DNA from 4 places in the Sporomusa sphaeroides DSM 2875 genome. Region 3 is predicted to be linked to each of the others. Evidence: riboswitches for the same ligand, from Rfam matches in the RefSeq annotation. Region 3 holds a riboswitch; each other region holds the start of a gene.
The links. Region 3 has a riboswitch for cobalamin ahead of cobT (nicotinate-nucleotide--dimethylbenzimidazole phosphoribosyltransferase). Riboswitches for the same ligand answer to the same signal wherever they lie in the genome.

Region 1 (4,169 bases), 1.6 Mb from region 3:
TGTGGGGCGGATGGCTGCTTTATATTTTTCTGCCACCTGGATTTTCAGTTTTATTTCCCTGCCGGCCGGACAGGCCTTTTTTCTCAAGACTGCAATGAGCTGGCCGCAGTTGGTTACCGGTCTTGCCGGAGGTGTTCTGTGTCATTGGCTGTATAAACGCCTGCCAGCAGCCGGTAAAGTAAGATAAAACAATTAGTGGGACAAGGGACAGGTCCCTTGTCCCACTTCAACTATATCATGTGAGATATGGAGACTGTGTTTATGTATTTGTTGTGAAACAACGACTTTTAAAGAATAGCTTGACTATATGACCGCTATATAGAGTAAAGTAGACAGAAAAGCTATATTTTAAGGGGTGAAAATAATGAATACGGAAAGAAAGCATCCTAAGTATCAAATTCCTAATGAACCGCATGCCAAGCATCGTTATGAAAGTGCACTAAAGCATGTTCAACTGGCGCGAGAAGCCGGGAAAAATTCGGAAGAAATTCATGAGATTTTTCGCAAAGTAATGAATTTCGACTCTAAAAATATCGAAAACATTTCTCAAGATGAGGCACACAAAAAATACCGCACCGCAGTGATTCATGCCCGGAAGGCGTTAGAAAATGGCAAAAATCCTGAAGAAGCTCATGAAATTTACCGGAATATTCTCTCGGGAAATACGGCAGGAAAATGTCATCACAAAGTTGATTAACTGGTGGTAAGCTTATGCCAGGCTATGAAAGCTATGAGTCCGGGAAGGTTTAGGCAATGATGATCCAGTTCAAGGAGCATGAAATGCCTGAGTATACCCTAAATGATGGAAAAGGCGGAATTGAGCTTAGTTAAAGAAACTGAGCCCAATTCCGCCTTTTGTTTTAGCAGGTGGTGTACTCCACCTGAAAAGAGATTTGATTGATATATGTTTTTGTATCAGTAGTAAGCCAGTGGTTTTTCAGCGGGAAAACATATACATTACTGACAATCTGCAAGGCATTGCGTTGCACAAAATCGAGGATTTCCTTATATACGGAAGCTACTTGTTGGTAATAAGTTCCTTGGAAGCGTATGGTGAGATATAATCCCTCCGGACGGATAAAGCAGTGCTTCTTAGGAATGGAATGAGAAACAGGCGTAAAATATTGTATTGTTTTATTAAATTTTTCTGCAAAAAAATCATCTTTATCTATGATCCAGCCGGTAGTAAATTCCTTGAAGTGTTTTTTGGAGAAGGCGGTTTGATTATGTTTGGACAGAAGCCTGAACCGTTCCCGCAAAGACATGGTTTCGGTTAAAGGTTCACTGACAAATAGAATTTTTTCTTTTTGAAAGTTTACTTGAATTTGATTGAACCGGGTTTTGCGTATTTTTTCTATTGTTTGTAAAGACAAATGTAAGCTCTTTTTAATGTTTAGCGTATCTTCTATAATTTTATCACATTCTTTTTCTTTCGCCAGTAATATCTGTTCGAAATTATCAACATTGCGATCTTGCAGATAATTCTTTATGCCCTGAATGGAAATATTTAATTTCCTCATATTTAGAATAATTTCCAGCAAGAGATATTGAGAAACCGAGTAATAGCGATAGCCGTTTTCGCTGACATAGGCTGGAACTAATAGTCCGTGTTTGTCGTAATAAAGCAAGGTTTGCTTGGGAATAGCATAGAGAGAGGCCAATTCACCGGCGGTAATATAGTTTTCTTTGTTAATTGTCATATGTTGTATTCTCCTACGCTTATTACATATAGGAATCCAGGTGCATAAAACAATGGTTGAACCTAAAACCTTCTTTTATCCCCATTATTAATGATGAATTGGGTTTGTGTCAAGAAAGGTTAGTTTTTATTTAGGATAAAAGCTAGCTCCTCTTATGTCGGGATAACAAAAGTGGTCAGGCCTGGGAAAAAAGACTTGACTATATGACCGGTATATAGTTTACCCTTATAATCCAGAGTAAATTTTGACATATATCTTCTAAAAACGACGATTTTTGATAATGTTTGCTAAAATGGTGAAGTGAAGTTGTATATTGAGTTAAGTGTTCTTCTCTGATGTGAATTGAATATTGCTAGACAGGTGCCCTGTAAAGGGCTTAATAGGGAAGTCCGGTGCAAGACCGGCGCGGTCCCGCCACTGTAATGGGGAGCAAACCAAAATACCACTGGGATGAGAGTCCTGGGAAGGTTTGGGAGAGCTATGATCCAGAGCCAGGAGAACTGCCTGTCTAAAGATCGCCGTTTTACCCACGAGTGATGGGGAGGAGATTACAGTTACACTAGCTTATTTGGAATATATTCCAGGTGAGTTTTGTTGTTTTGCTGAATTTGCTCCTGGTTCTAGACCAGGAGTTTTTATTTGGCTGTTGCTGTAGAATCCTCCCGGCTGTCATGGCCGGGAGTTTTTTATTTTATTATGAAAGGAAGAATGAGGATGAAAAAGAAAAGCGTTCTGAAAAAGCGTATGTTAGTCACGGCCATCATTACCGGCTTATGCTGTGGGGGAGGGCCGGCAGCTTTGGCTGCCGGTGCAGTGGAGGATTTTACCCTTGATTCGATAATTGTAACGGCTACCCGTTCTGAAAAACCTGATGTTGAGGTTCCGGCTTCTACTACCATTTTGACGAATCAAGATTTAAAAAATACCGGTGCTGAGAATATACAAATGGCTTTGCAAAAAATTTCCGGTTTTTCCTACAGTACTTATGGACCTAACGGAAATCCTTATTCTACTATGTCCAATCCAATTATTATCCGCGGCGTAAGTAATGGCACATTGGTCTTAGTAAATGGAGTCCCGATTAATATGTCCGGCAGCTACTATCTGGATTCCATTCCGGTGGAAAATGTTGAACGGGTGGAAATTGTAAAAGGTGGTGGCGCGGTTTTATATGGCAGTGAAGCCATGGGCGGCGTTATCAATATTATTATGAAAAAGCAATTTGATAATACGATATCGACAGGTTTTGGCAATTATGGCCAGCAAAATCACAATGCAACCTTTAATATGGGAAAATTGAATCTGAGCTACAGTAAGACAAGATGGGGCAGTTTGGATAAAATTCAAATTACTAACAGTGCTGCAGGGGACAGAACGACTACCTTTAGGGGTTCTGATAAAGACAGTGTATCAGTAGAATATAATTTTAATGATAAGTTATCGCTTTCGTATAACTATATGGACAATGAAAATGGATATCAGACCTGGTTTGGCGATAACTGGAAGAAATTATTGGATGCGCAAGCAGGCGATTTACAAAATGATAAAACCTATACAAACAAGTATAATATAGCACAGCTTAGATATAGTGATGAAAATCTAAAAGCCAGTTTGTATTATAATCACAATAAGCCTACTTCAAGAGGGTTTGCTAATTATAATAGTTCTGGAAAACTGAGTCCCGCGCCTGATAAAGTCGATCAAAAGGATAGAACTTACGGGATTGACGCCCAGAAACATTGGCAGATAAATGACAGGGTCAATACTATTTTTGGATTTACATATAAAAATGAATATTTTAATCAGATTAAACACATCGTTGGGACTAAAACAGAGCAGGAAAGAAAGGTTTATGGTATTTACGGACAATGGGAACAAAAACTCAGTGATGCGAACTCTTTCATCTTAAGTGCCCGTGAAACCTGGACTGCCGGTGCTGCCCAAGATGCAAATTACAACAATTTCAGCACATCCGGACAATTTATTCACAAATTAGGTGAAAAGGATAATATATACGCCAGTATTGGCCAGTCGTTTATTTTGCCTACCTTTAAGCAAATATACGGCAGCGCCTACAATCTGTTGCCGGCACCGGAATTAAAGCCGCAAACCGGTGTTAATTATGAGCTCGGCTGGAAGAAGATAGATGGTGGTCATAGGTGGAAGGCGGCGGTGTATCATATTGATATTACCGATAATATTACTGCGACCTGGGACTCGACAACAGGAATATCAAAATATACGAATGAAGATTTTAAGAACACCGGCGTTGAGTTAACCTGTGATATAAGCGGGGAAAATAGCTGGTCATATAGCTGGGGGATTAATTATGGCAATCCTCAAACAAAAGCTAAAGGCAATGATCCGAGAGTGAAAAAATACTGGGACAGACAATATGGACGTCTGCAATTGACAGGAGGAGTAACTTATCAAAAGGATAAATGGAGTACAAGCTTGAATGGAACTTAT
Region 2 (4,169 bases), 2.0 Mb from region 3:
AGGAATTAAAAGCCGAAGTGGAAGCACGTATGGGTATTACCCTGGACAAAGGGGCTACCGCCATTCCGCCGGGAACGGTGGGACGCAATGCTTTAGCCTGCGGTCATGTTATTGCCGGAGCCGGTTTGGAGCCTGTTTGTCAGGTGGACGAGCCGGTAGCGGCTGCCAGGGCCCTGGGTATTACCCATGGAATTGTGGTGGATATCGGCGGCGGCACTACCGGAATTGCTGTTTTGCGTAATGGCGAGCTGGTATTCACAGCCGACGAACCAACCGGCGGTACGCATGTATCGCTGGTTTTGGCCGGAGCTTATAAAATGCCGTTTGAGGAAGCGGAACTGCTCAAACGGGATGCTGCCCAGCACCGCAGGATTATGCCGGTTATTTTGCCTGTTATTGAAAAGATGGCTGCAGTGGTAACGGCTATGCTGGCCGGACAAGAGGAATATCATGACTATCCTGTTTATGTGGTGGGAGGCACTGCCTGTCTGCAAGGGTTTGAAACTGAATTCAGCAAAGCTTTTGGCCGCAAAGTCCACGTTCCCCCCCATCCTTTATTGGTAACACCGCTGGGTATTGCTATGTTTGGCTAATAAGGAAAAGGTCTGACCCGACTGGGGTCAGACCTTTTATTATGGGAGGTTTTACAGGATTGACCGGTAAATGGCCTCCACATCCTGCTGTGAGCCTTGGCGGGGATTGGTTAGGCTGCAAACGTCCTTCAGGGCATTTTCCGCCAGCAAGGGGATATCTTCGGCTCTGAACCCCCGCAGTTCGTGTAGTTTTGCCGGTAATTCCAGCGCCTTATTGAGCTGCTGCACCAACTGGATGAAGCGTTTTGCAGCGGCTTCTGCCGGTAAGCCTGTGGTGTCAATCCCGGCGGCGCGGGCCAGATCAGCATACCTGGTTACGGCTGCCGGCAGGTTGAATTCCATGACGGCAGGCAATAAGATGGCATTGCATAAACCATGCGGCAGGTTATAGAACCCGCCAAGCTGGTGGGCAAGTGCATGGACATACCCTAAGCTGGCATTGTTAAAGGCAATACCTGCCAGATATTCGGCATAGACCATGGCTTCCCTGGAGGGTAAGTCATGGCCGCTTTGGTAGGCGGTCACTAAATTGGCGCTGATTAATTCCACGGCTTTAACGGCTTTGCAATCGGTTACCGGGGTAGCATTGGTGGAAACATAGGCTTCAATGGCATGCGTCAGGGCATCCATACCGGTTGCGGCCGTTAGACCGGGAGGCATGTCCAGCATAAGTTCGGCGTCACTGACAGCAATAATGGGGGTAACATGCCAATCATTGATAGTCATTTTTACATGCCGCTCTTCATCGGTAATGACACAAAAGCGGGTTAATTCACTGCCGGTACCGGCAGTGGTATTGATAGCAATAAGGGGGGCGGACCGCTTGGCGGATTTGTTGAGACCTTCATAGTGGGCAATTTCGCCGCCATTGGCAGCTAATAGCGCAATGGCTTTGGCGCAGTCATGAGGAGAACCGCCGCCAAAAGAAATCAAAAAGTCGCAGCCGTTATCCCGGAACAGTTTTAACCCGTAATTTACCTGAGCTACCGTAGGATTAGGTGAAACGTCTTTATAGATTATGTAAAAAATACCTTCGGCATCAAGTAATGCCAGCAGCTTGTCAATCAGCCCGGTTTCAACGAGTGTTTTGTCGCTGACAATCAGTGCTTTTCTAAACAGCATAGGTTTAATGTAACCGGCAATCCGTTCTGTGCAGCCTGTGCCCAAAATACTAATGGGTGTCATAAAATATTCATGGATTTTTTGCACGGCAACGGCCTCCCCTTGCTCTGTAATTTTCTAAAACGATACCATCATTTTGCTGTTTGTGCAAGCTTGTGAAGGACAGGCAGCGAAAGGACCGCAAAAAAATGACATACTATGACGAGGGATAACTATTTTGGCAGGCAAATGCCTGCGGCAGCGCTTTTGTTTGCCGGACAACCGGACAGGCCGGGACAGCGGGGGAAAATAGAACTATTTTGACTAAATGCTTTAACATCTTGCGAACCCTGCATATACTGACAGGAGAATGGTTTTGACTGTAGAAGTGTGCAAAAAAAGTAGATGGATAATTGCATATCTGCCACCATACAGGTGCCTCTTAGCAGTAAGAGGAGAATAGGGAAGCTCGGAAGGATGCACAATCCTTAAACGACGCGGTCGCGCCACTGTAATCGGGGAGGAACACCCAAACCAAGCCACCGGTAATCGGGAAGGCCAGGGGTTCTGATTATCCGTAAGCCAGGAGACCTGCCTGTTTTGGCTGTTATTTACCTCCGCGCCAGAGGTAGTACCGGAAGGACAGGATTTTATGAAAGTAAAACCCAGCCCTTTGGGGCTGGGTTTTTAATTTAAATGCTGGAGGTTATAAGGCGTGCATCAGCGGTTCTTCCGGATAAGTATAAAATGAGGGGGCGTAAGTATGGATTATCGGGCTAAAGTAGACAATTTAATCAATGGTGCGGCAAAGCCGCCGGATAGCCTGGGACTATTGGAGAAGCTGTTTAAAAAACTGTTGCTTGCATGGGGGACCATGCATCCGGAAATAAAACCATATCACTTGATTTTTGCTGCCGACAACGGCGTGGTGGAAGAGGGGGTAGTGGACTTTCCCAGTGAGATTACTTACCTGCAAGCGCAAAATATGGTGGATGGCCGGGCGGCGATCAGTTGTTTTTGCCAGGCCAATCATGTTCCGTATTCGGTAATTGATATCGGCATCAACAATACAAAAACAGCAGGCATATACCGGCGGGTGGCGCCGGGAACCAGGAATTTTATGAAAACAGAAGCCATGACTCAAGCCGAATTTGACGAGGCCTGGCGGGTTGGCGAGGAAATGGCGGGGTATGCTATTGATACTCAGGGTGCTAATTTAGTATCCTTTGGTGAAATGGGGATTGGCAATACCACTACGTCCTCAGCCGTACTGCATGCAATGACCGGGATACTCCCTGAGTTTGTTGTCGGTTATGGTGCCAGCGCTCCGACTACCGATATGTTAAAGCGAAAATGCGTGGTTGTGGCCAAAGGAGTTGAGCGTCACCGGGAAACCTTCTGCAGGATTGAAGATATCCTGCGGTGTGTGGGCGGTTTTGATATTGTCGCTATCTGTGCCGGGATGACAGAGTGCGCCAGGCGCAAGATTCCGTTTGTTATCGATGGCTTTATCACCGCGGTAGCCTTTGCCTGTGCTTCCCGGATAAATCGAGAAGTGGAAGCCTATGGCCTGCCTTCTCATATGTCCAAAGAGCCGGGCATGGGCTATGCCCTGCTGTTAGGCAATATTTTGGCCGATGATGTGCCAATTCGAGCCAACATGGCTTTAGGGGAGGGGACGGGAGCTGTTTTAATGGTCTCAATGCTCAGGACGATGGCGTATACCATGTATACTATGGCCAGGCTTGCCGATTTTGCGGTCAGCAACCCGGATTCGCAGCATTTGACGGCCATATGATATTATTTTTGGTGGAGCACTGTCAATTTATAGCAGGAATTGACAGTGCTAATAGCCAAAATATCCCCTTATCAGGAAAATTACAATGCTGATTTCTTTTATGCTATCTATAGTTTGGGTAGGGGGGATGTTTTGTGCATAACGGCAAACGGTTTAGCCTTGACGAGATTATTAATGTTCAGAGCCTGCAGGAGATACAAAATAAATTTTCGGAAGCCACCGGTATCGCTGCTGTTACTGTTGATGCAAACGGTGCACCTGTAACCAAACCCAGCAAATTTACTGATTTTTGCTGTTATGTTCGTTCCTTTCCCGACGGGTTTGAGCGGTGCAAGGCTTGTGATGACCGGGGCGGACGCAACGCTATGGAACAGCAGCGGCCGGTTGTGTATCATTGTCACAGCGGTTTAACCGATTTTGCCGCTCCCATTATCGTCCAAAACGAATATGTAGGGGCATTACTGGCAGGCCAGGTTGTATTACCCAATCCGGATTTTGATGCCAAGCAGGAAATGTTCAACCAGCTCTTACCTCTGGGCATGGATAAAGAGATTCTATCCCAACTGTTTGATAAAATTGCTATTATTCCTGAGCATCGTTTGCAGGCAGCGGCTGATTTGCTGCATCTTATGGCTAATTATATTGTGGAAATGAGCGCAACCAATCTGGTGCAAAAA
Region 3 (4,169 bases):
ATGTTTATAATAACACGGATTGGTAAAATGAGTAAAGAAGTCTCTTGGCCAAATTTACTACGTACTAGGTGGGTTATTTCACGAAAAAGATAAGCGAATTTTCGGTAAAGGGTAATGAGGAAGGACGAATAAGGGGCGTGTATTTGTGGAGAGTACAAATGGTGAAAAAAATAAAGATAATTAGTGATTGTGATGGTTCGTTATCTTGAAAAAGCCTGGGTGATGTAATATAATGTAGAACTAGAAGAAACAGGATTAAAAAAATACTATAAAAGTATATAGACAGTATACTTTTTGCCTGATTTTTCAAAAAAACAGGCAGTCTAATTTTTTCTGGTTAAGGGAGACTTAGCTTCGGATGGGCTGAAAACCCCCATCTGAAGCTAAGTTTACTTTATCCGATGACTAACTCGCTCTAAGACTCCCACCTTTCCAGGTGGGAGTAAGAGCGACTAAGTCTCTGGATAAGGGCGAACTAACCTTCAGATGGGGTTAAAACCCCACCTGAAGCTAAGTCTGCTTTATAAAAAATCGTTGCTTTTATTAGCCGGCCAAGTGCGAGCCTGGCAAAAAGCAAGCGGTTTATGGGTCAAAAAAAGGGAGGAGAAATTGGGTAATGCGTAAAACAAGTGTAAAATTAGTAGCCGTACTAACCGTTGTGCTGTTAATGGCAGGAGTTATGGCAGGCTGCGGCGGGACCGCTTCCAATGACATCAAAATTGGTGTTCTAAATGAAATGACTGGCGGTAACGCAACCATGGGTACTTCTTCTGCTAATGGTGCCAGAATGGCTATTAAAGAAGCCAATGCCAAAGGCGGAGTGCTTGGCAAACAAATAACCGCCGTTGTTGCCGATAATAAGAGTGAACCTTCTGAAGCCGCCAACGCTATGACCAAACTGGCAACTCAGGACAAGGTAGTCGCCATCACAGGTATGTTTGCCAGTTCGAACGCCATTGCTGCCTCCAGTGTAGCTGAAGCAACCAAAGTTCCGCTTTTAGCAGTAGGGGCAACCAATCCGAAAGTAACGGTGGATGAAAAAACCAATAAGGTAAAAGACTATACTTTCCGCGTCTGCTTTATTGATCCGTTCCAGGGGACGGTAGGAGCTAATTTTGTCCTCAATAGCTTAAACCTTAAAAAGGCCGCTATCTTAGTGGATAATAGCAGTGATTACAGCAAAGGACTGTCCACCTTCTTTGAAGAGGCCTTTACTAAAGGCGGCGGCGTGGTTTTGTCCAAAGAAGCCTATTTGCAAAAGGACCAGGATTTCAAGACTATTTTAACCAAAATAAAAGCCCTTAATCCTGAAGTGCTGTATGTGCCCGGATATTATGAGGAAGTAGGCAAAATTGTAAAACAAGCGCGCGAATTGGGCATTACTGTTCCCATTATCGGCGGTGATGGCTGGGATTCGCCTAAACTAATAGAAATTGGCACAGCCGCCGCGTTAAATAACACCTACTTTACCAACCACTACTCGGTGGATAACACCAGTCCCACCTCACAAGCTTTTGTTGAAGCTTACAAAAAAGAGTATGGATTAGTGCCGGATGCATTGGCTGTTTTGGGTTATGATGCCGCCAATCTGCTGATTGACGCCATCAAACGCGCTAACAGTGTGGAGCCGGCTAAGATCCGTGAGGCGCTTGCCGCCACCAAAGATTTTGCTGCTATCACTGGTGCGACGACCTTAAATGCCACCCATGATGCAGAGAAAAATGCCGTTATTATTGAAATGAAAGATGGCAAGCAAGTCTTTAAAGACACCATTAAGCCGTAGCCAGGTTCTGCGGATAATCATGCTTTCAGAAAACAGGCCGGGAATATTCCCGGCCTGTTCATATTGACGGTATTTACAGGACTCTGTTATAATTAAGGAAATTTTGCATAATACGGTTAAGGTGCCGCCGGCTAGTATCTTGTGTCACTTAAAATTTGAGATTAGATGGTGACACAAGGTACTACTACCGGGGGAGAATAGGGAAGTCTGAGTATGGCCACACCATACATAAGCGCGGGCCCGCCACTGTACCGGAGGAGAGCTTACACAGGCCACTCGTCAAGGGGAAGGCGTAAGTATTGATGAACCGGGAGCCAGGAGACCTGCCTTACACCGTTTTACATCCTTCATGGAAAAGAAGGCTTTTTTGGGATTGCCCAAAAGAGCCTTTTATTTTTGCCCCCTGTTTTTTGCCTAAGGTTTGGCGCAAGCCGTGTTTTCTTTACTTAACATAATGGGAGGTTGCTATGAGTTTACTGCAAGATACCTTAGTGAAAATTACTGCCCCGGATACTGTGATTATTCAGCAGGTACAGGATAAGCTGGATAGTCTGATCAAGCCGGCAGGCAGCCTTGGCCGGTTGGGAGACATGGTCAGACAGTATGCAGGCATCACCGGTGAGACCGAGCCGCGCCTGCCCCGCAGCTGCATGGTGGTAACATCTGCAGATCATGGAGTTGCCCGGCAGGGTATCAGTGCCTATCCGGTGGAAACTACTATGCATATGACGGCCAATTATCTTATCGCCAAAGGGGGCAGTGCCAACGCTTTTGCCAATTTCAGCGGTTCTGACCTGGTGGTGGTGGATGTTGGGGTGGCAGGTGACTTATCCTATGTTCCCGGACTGTGGCACCGGAAGATTGCTTATGGGACTCAGGATTTTACCCAAGGGCCGGCCATGAGCCGGGAGCAGGCTGTACAGGCAATCGAAACCGGGATTGAGATTGTCAACAGTAAGGTGAGTGAAGGCTACAATTGTTTTAGCCTGGGGGAAATGGGCATTGGCAATACGACGGCCAGTGCTGCCATTGTCGGTGCGTTTACCGGCCTGGAGCCGGACAAGATTACCGGGCGGGGGACCGGCATATCGGACAGCCGCATGCAGGTAAAACTTGCCATTGTCCGCCAGGCGTTGGCGGTTAATAAACCGGATGCCAAAGACGGGCTTGATGTATTGGCCAAGGTTGGCGGGTTTGAGATCGGAGCCCTTGCCGGGGTTGTTCTTGGTGCTGCCGCTAATCGCTGTGCTGTCATAATTGACGGCCTTAATACCACGGCGGCGGCTTTGATTGCCCATGCCATCCAGCCTGTAAGCAAAGAATACCTGTTTGCGTCCCATTTATCCGGTGAACCGGCCCATATCATTGCCTTGCGCTGTCTGGGGCGGGAAGCGTTTGTCGACATGGGGGTCCGGCTGGGAGAAGGCATCGGCGCTTCAGTCGCCATTGACATGTTGAAGGCAGCCGTTACCTTGCTTGATAACAGTAACCGGGGAGGGCAGGCTCATGTTTAACGATATTCTGGCAACCATCAAACCCTTGGATGAGCAGGCGATGGAGCGCTGTCAACTGCGATTGGATAACCTCACCAAGCCGCTTAACAGTTTACATTCTTTTGAACATATTGCCCGGCAGCTGGCTGGGGTTACAGGCCATCCCCGTCCCCGCAATCTGGAAAAAAGCATTATCATTATGGCTGCCGACAGCGAAGCCGCCCTGGCAGCCAGAGGCAGATATGAGCAAACACCAACCGTCCAAAAGATTAATAATTTTTGCCAGGGCCGGTCTGTGATTAACAGCTTTGCCGAACATGCGCAGGCCAAGCTGGTCCTGGTGGATATCGGCGTTGCCGCCGGGCTGCCGCCATACGCGCAAGTCCGGCATGAAAAAATTGCTTATGGTACGGCAAATATGCTGCAAGGTCCGGCATTAACCAGAACGCAAACAATACAGGCCGTCAAGGTGGGAATCCAAACGGCTTCAGAGGCCATCGCCAGCGGTGTGCAGGTAATCGGACTGGGTGAAATGGGCATAGCCGGCACAATTTCCGGTTTGGCGGTTGCCTCCTGCTATAGTGAACAGCCGCTGGAAAACCTCACCGGCCGTGAGCGGGTGATTATCCGGCGGTCCTGGGTGGTAAATGAGCCTGATAAACAGGATCCTCTGGATGTATTGACAAAAGTAGGCAGTTTGTCAATGGCAGGCCTGGTGGGAGTAATTATTGGGGCGGCTGCCGGGCGGGCCGCCGTAGTGCTGGATGGCCTTGTCACCAGTGCAGCCGCCCTGCTTGCCGTACAAATGGCGCCGGCGGTGAAAGCCTATCTGATTGGTTCGCATTTTGCCGCCGAGCCGGGACATAGGGAAGTTCTCGGTTTGCTGGGACTTC
Region 4 (3,847 bases), 1.5 Mb from region 3:
CGCTATCGGGTCATTTTCTCGGAGCGAACGGGGGAAATGCTTGTGCAGCATGTCCGTTTTGTCGCTCAAGTTAGTTCCCAGGCAGCGGATAAGCTAAGACTAGGTATAATTGAATCTGCAAAATTCTTGCAAAAGTTTCCCGAACATGGGGCATGACTTATTGATCGCAAATGTCTATAGGAAACTGCTTGTGGACAAACGTTACCTCTTTATTTACAAGATTAAAGACAATACGGTATATCTTGATTATGTGGTTGATTGCCGTCAAGAGTACCCCTGGTTGATTTAATATAAATGAATTCTTAAATGACTGTTTGTCAGGGCGGTATTGACAGGTATTTCCGGATATGGTATAGTCATATGCATAGCAAGGATAAACTAAATATTTCGAGATAGGTGCCCTTAGGGGCTTAATAGGGAAGTCCGGTTAGAAGCCGGCGCGGTCCCGCCACTGTAACGGGGAGTAAGCTTAAGTTATACCACTGGGATGTATTTCCTGGGAAGGTTTAAGCAAGCCATGATCCGGAGTCAGGAGAACTGCCTGTCTGACAATCACCGTTTTTCACCCACGAGGTATGGGGAGGGGATTACAGTAGACGCTTCTATGGCGTAGCTGATTAATTCGCTCCTGGTATATAAACCAGGAGCTTTCTATTAGTCTACTGATTATTACTCCCAGCTTTTCAACGGTTGGGAGTTTTAATATTTCTTCAGGACATTCTTCTCAAAACGCTCCTTTCGAACTTTTGCGCCGCTGGCGCGCGGGCCAATTTGGCCCTAATTTTTTACAATTATACTTTAACATAAAAATTGTATTCAACAACCAATAGCGTGGCAAGAGCAGTTGAATACACCGGGAAAACTTAATATGACAGTATAGGTGCCTGCGAGGCTTAATAGATAAGCCGGTGCAATACCGGCGCGGTCCCGCCACTGTAATGGGGAGCAAACTCAAAAAATGTCACTCTTGGGAAGGCCTGAGCCAGCGATGATCCAGAGCCAGGAGAACTGCCTATATGATAATCACCGTTTTATCCACGAGCGATGGGGAGGGGATTAGCGCAGCAGTTTGGCTTGTGCTTATTTTGTCCCGGCGTATGTTATACGCCGGAATTTTATCGGTATAGCTACTGTTTTGTCTGTCTCCCTGCCTTTCAGCAGGGAGACTTTTGTGTTATGGCTCGCAGCTTTCCAGGGGATGCCGCAATATTGCAGCGGGAGATAATAGCGTAATGCTCCCATCACTGTCGTGGGTCCTGCCCTTCGCTTTAACGGTTTTGACTGACTAAGACGGTTTATAAACAAGGAGGATACCAATGAGGAGAATTGAAAAGTTAATGGAACTTTTTCACAACTATGACCCCGCTACATTGAGGCATTGTCAAAGTGTTGGTATGCACATGCTGGAATGGGCGGATTGTATGGGGTTTTCCGATAAAAAAATACAAATAGCATATTATTGTGGCTTAATGCATGATATCGGCAGATTGTGCCTGCCTGGCAATGTATTTAATAAACTTGAACCATTATCAGACGACGAACAGGATATGCACAAACTTCATACGGTATATGGCTGGGTCATCCTTAATAGTGTGGGGCTGAAGGAAATAAGTCCTATTGTTCGTTATCACCATGAACGGTATGATGGAACAGGATATCCGGAAGGCCTGAAAGAAGCCGAAATTCCCTTTTTAAGCAGAATGCTTTCTATCTGCGATGCTTTCGATGAGATGACAAACAGGCAAGGAACGAATAATCTAAGCGGCCGCCAGGCGTTGCAAGCAGTGGAAACCTGCGCCGGGACACGGTTTGATCCGTGGCTGTGCCGGCAATTTGTCAGTTATATAAGGAAAGTAGAAACACTAAAAGCGGTTGCTAATTTCGCATAAACCGGTTGATATCAGATAATATAAGAGGGATGTGTAGTATGATTTTACATATTGCTAACGGCTCAATACTGAAATCCTATTTAGAGACTAAAGGCATTTCAGGCCAGAAGATTATTGCGTTTAATGAATCCATGATTACCGGGAAATGCGCGGAGACAATTTTTAGTGAGGAATTCTTTCAATTACGGGCAGAAACCTTACAGGTTGATTATGAGCGCTATAACGAATTGACGGTGACAGAACTAGAGGCATTATTAAGTCACTCGTATTCGGAGATTATATTATGGTTTGATGCCGATATGTTTTGTCAGATGAATATTTTAACCTTGTGCGCCTATCTGGATGCCAGCAACTATCAGGGGGAAGTGCATTTGCATATTATCCGGCACGATTTTTGGCAATATGATAGTTTGCAGGACATAATACTTATATCCTATCAAATTAACCCTGCGGGATATTACGAGATATACCGGGAGGTTCTCTTGCAAAGATGGCCAGCAAGAGAAAAGTATCCGGTTTTTGCAGAATTAAACGCAGGAATTAACTTGTACACAAACTATATTTCCGCTAATAGTGATATTCGGTTAGCCATAACAAAAATGGTTAAAGAAAACAAAGATAAACCGTTTGTAATAAAAGAAATAAACGAGAAATATCCGCATTATGGTATCGGTGATTACAATATTCAGCTGATTTATCGTGATATAGTAGATACGATTCAGCTTAATATGGATTGACAATCACTTCCTGCAGTGTTATGCTAATTTCATAAGAAAACTACATATGTTAGAGATAGGTGCCTTACAGGCTTAATAGGGAAGACCGGTTAAATGCCGGCGCGGTCCCGCCACTGTAACGGGGAGCAGGCTTAAGATATACCACTGGGATGTATTTTCTGGGAAGGTTTAAGCAGGCTATGATCCGGAGTCAGGAGAACTGCCTATCTGACAATCGCCGTTTGTTACCCACGAGGTATGGGGAGGGGATTATAGTAGGCGCTTTTATGGCGTAACTGGCTAATTCGCTCCTGGTTTACACACCAGGAGCTTTCTGTTCGGGCTACTGTTCAAACCTCTCACCGCTACGGTTGAGAGGTTTGCTGTTTTAATCACAGGCTGCTCCCATCATCCTGGTAACGAAGGCGTGTCCGGTACTCAAAAAATATGAAGGAGTTGTTTTTGGCCAATGAAAAACATCTATTCGATTATCACCACCCTGTGCATGCTGGCTGTATTTGGCTGCGTAAGTCTGGTTCCGTCACTGGCAGCGGCTGCACCGGCTCAGGCAGGCAAAAAGGCTATTTTAGTTGTAAGCTTTGGTACTACGTATCCTGAAACCTTAAAGACAACCATTGAAGCTGTTGAAACCAAAATAAAAGCAGAATTTCCCGAGTACGAAGTTCGCCGGGCTTTTACTTCCCGGATTATCATTAAAAGAATTGCTGAACGTGACGGCGTGAAAATCGATACCGAAAAAGAAGCGCTTGACCGTTTAAAAGCCGAAGGCTTTAATGAAGTTATTGTTCAGCCGCTGCATATTGCTGCCGGTGAAGAGTTTGATTTGGTGAAGGGTGTTGTAAAACATCATGAAGCCGCTAAAACCTTTGACAAAATTGCGTTAGGCAGACCTATTATGTATTTTATGGGACAAGAAGAGAAACCTGATGACTATTTAGCTGCTGCTAAAGCATTAGAAAACCAGTTCCCCAAACAGAAAAAAGACGAAGCCATTGTACTGATGGGACATGGTGGCAGCCATCCCGGAAATTCGGCTTATGCCGCCATGCAGCTTAAATTACAGGATGAAGGCTATAAAAACGTATATCTGTTCACCGTGGAAGGGTATCCGTCCTTCGACAATATGCTGGCTAAATTAAAAGCCAACAAAGTAAAAAAAGTTACTCTTATGCCGTTCATGCTGGTAGCCGGTGACCATGCTACCAACGATATGGCCGGTGA

Region 1: it holds a riboswitch for cobalamin, as region 3 does, so the genes downstream of both, SPSPH_RS03410 (TonB-dependent receptor plug domain-containing protein) here and cobT (nicotinate-nucleotide--dimethylbenzimidazole phosphoribosyltransferase) in region 3, are expected to answer to the same signal.
Region 2: it holds a riboswitch for cobalamin, as region 3 does, so the genes downstream of both, SPSPH_RS05255 (nicotinate-nucleotide--dimethylbenzimidazole phosphoribosyltransferase) here and cobT (nicotinate-nucleotide--dimethylbenzimidazole phosphoribosyltransferase) in region 3, are expected to answer to the same signal.
Region 4: it holds a riboswitch for cobalamin, as region 3 does, so the genes downstream of both, SPSPH_RS03155 (HD-GYP domain-containing protein) here and cobT (nicotinate-nucleotide--dimethylbenzimidazole phosphoribosyltransferase) in region 3, are expected to answer to the same signal.

Annotation. Positions count from the first base shown of each region.
Region 1 is NZ_CP146991.1:756,862-761,030, forward strand. Features, by position in the region: gene SPSPH_RS03395 (ECF transporter S component) at 1-187, shown strand, start outside; gene SPSPH_RS03400 (hypothetical protein) at 365-697, shown strand; gene SPSPH_RS03405 (MerR family transcriptional regulator) at 861-1,700, opposite strand; cobalamin riboswitch at 2,042-2,222, shown strand; gene SPSPH_RS03410 (TonB-dependent receptor plug domain-containing protein) at 2,340-4,169, shown strand, end outside.
Region 2 is NZ_CP146991.1:1,209,567-1,213,735, forward strand. Features, by position in the region: gene eutJ (ethanolamine utilization protein EutJ) at 1-593, shown strand, start outside; gene SPSPH_RS05250 (iron-containing alcohol dehydrogenase) at 645-1,778, opposite strand; cobalamin riboswitch at 2,111-2,307, shown strand; gene SPSPH_RS05255 (nicotinate-nucleotide--dimethylbenzimidazole phosphoribosyltransferase) at 2,458-3,492, shown strand; gene SPSPH_RS05260 (sensor histidine kinase) at 3,627-4,169, shown strand, end outside.
Region 3 is NZ_CP146991.1:4,146,580-4,150,748, reverse strand. Features, by position in the region: gene SPSPH_RS19140 (ABC transporter substrate-binding protein) at 617-1,783, shown strand; cobalamin riboswitch at 1,943-2,128, shown strand; gene cobT (nicotinate-nucleotide--dimethylbenzimidazole phosphoribosyltransferase) at 2,251-3,297, shown strand; gene SPSPH_RS19130 (nicotinate-nucleotide--dimethylbenzimidazole phosphoribosyltransferase) at 3,290-4,169, shown strand, end outside.
Region 4 is NZ_CP146991.1:695,632-699,478, forward strand. Features, by position in the region: cobalamin riboswitch at 378-559, shown strand; cobalamin riboswitch at 862-1,030, shown strand; gene SPSPH_RS03155 (HD-GYP domain-containing protein) at 1,317-1,889, shown strand; gene SPSPH_RS03160 (hypothetical protein) at 1,928-2,626, shown strand; cobalamin riboswitch at 2,667-2,847, shown strand; gene SPSPH_RS03165 (sirohydrochlorin cobaltochelatase) at 3,075-3,847, shown strand, end outside.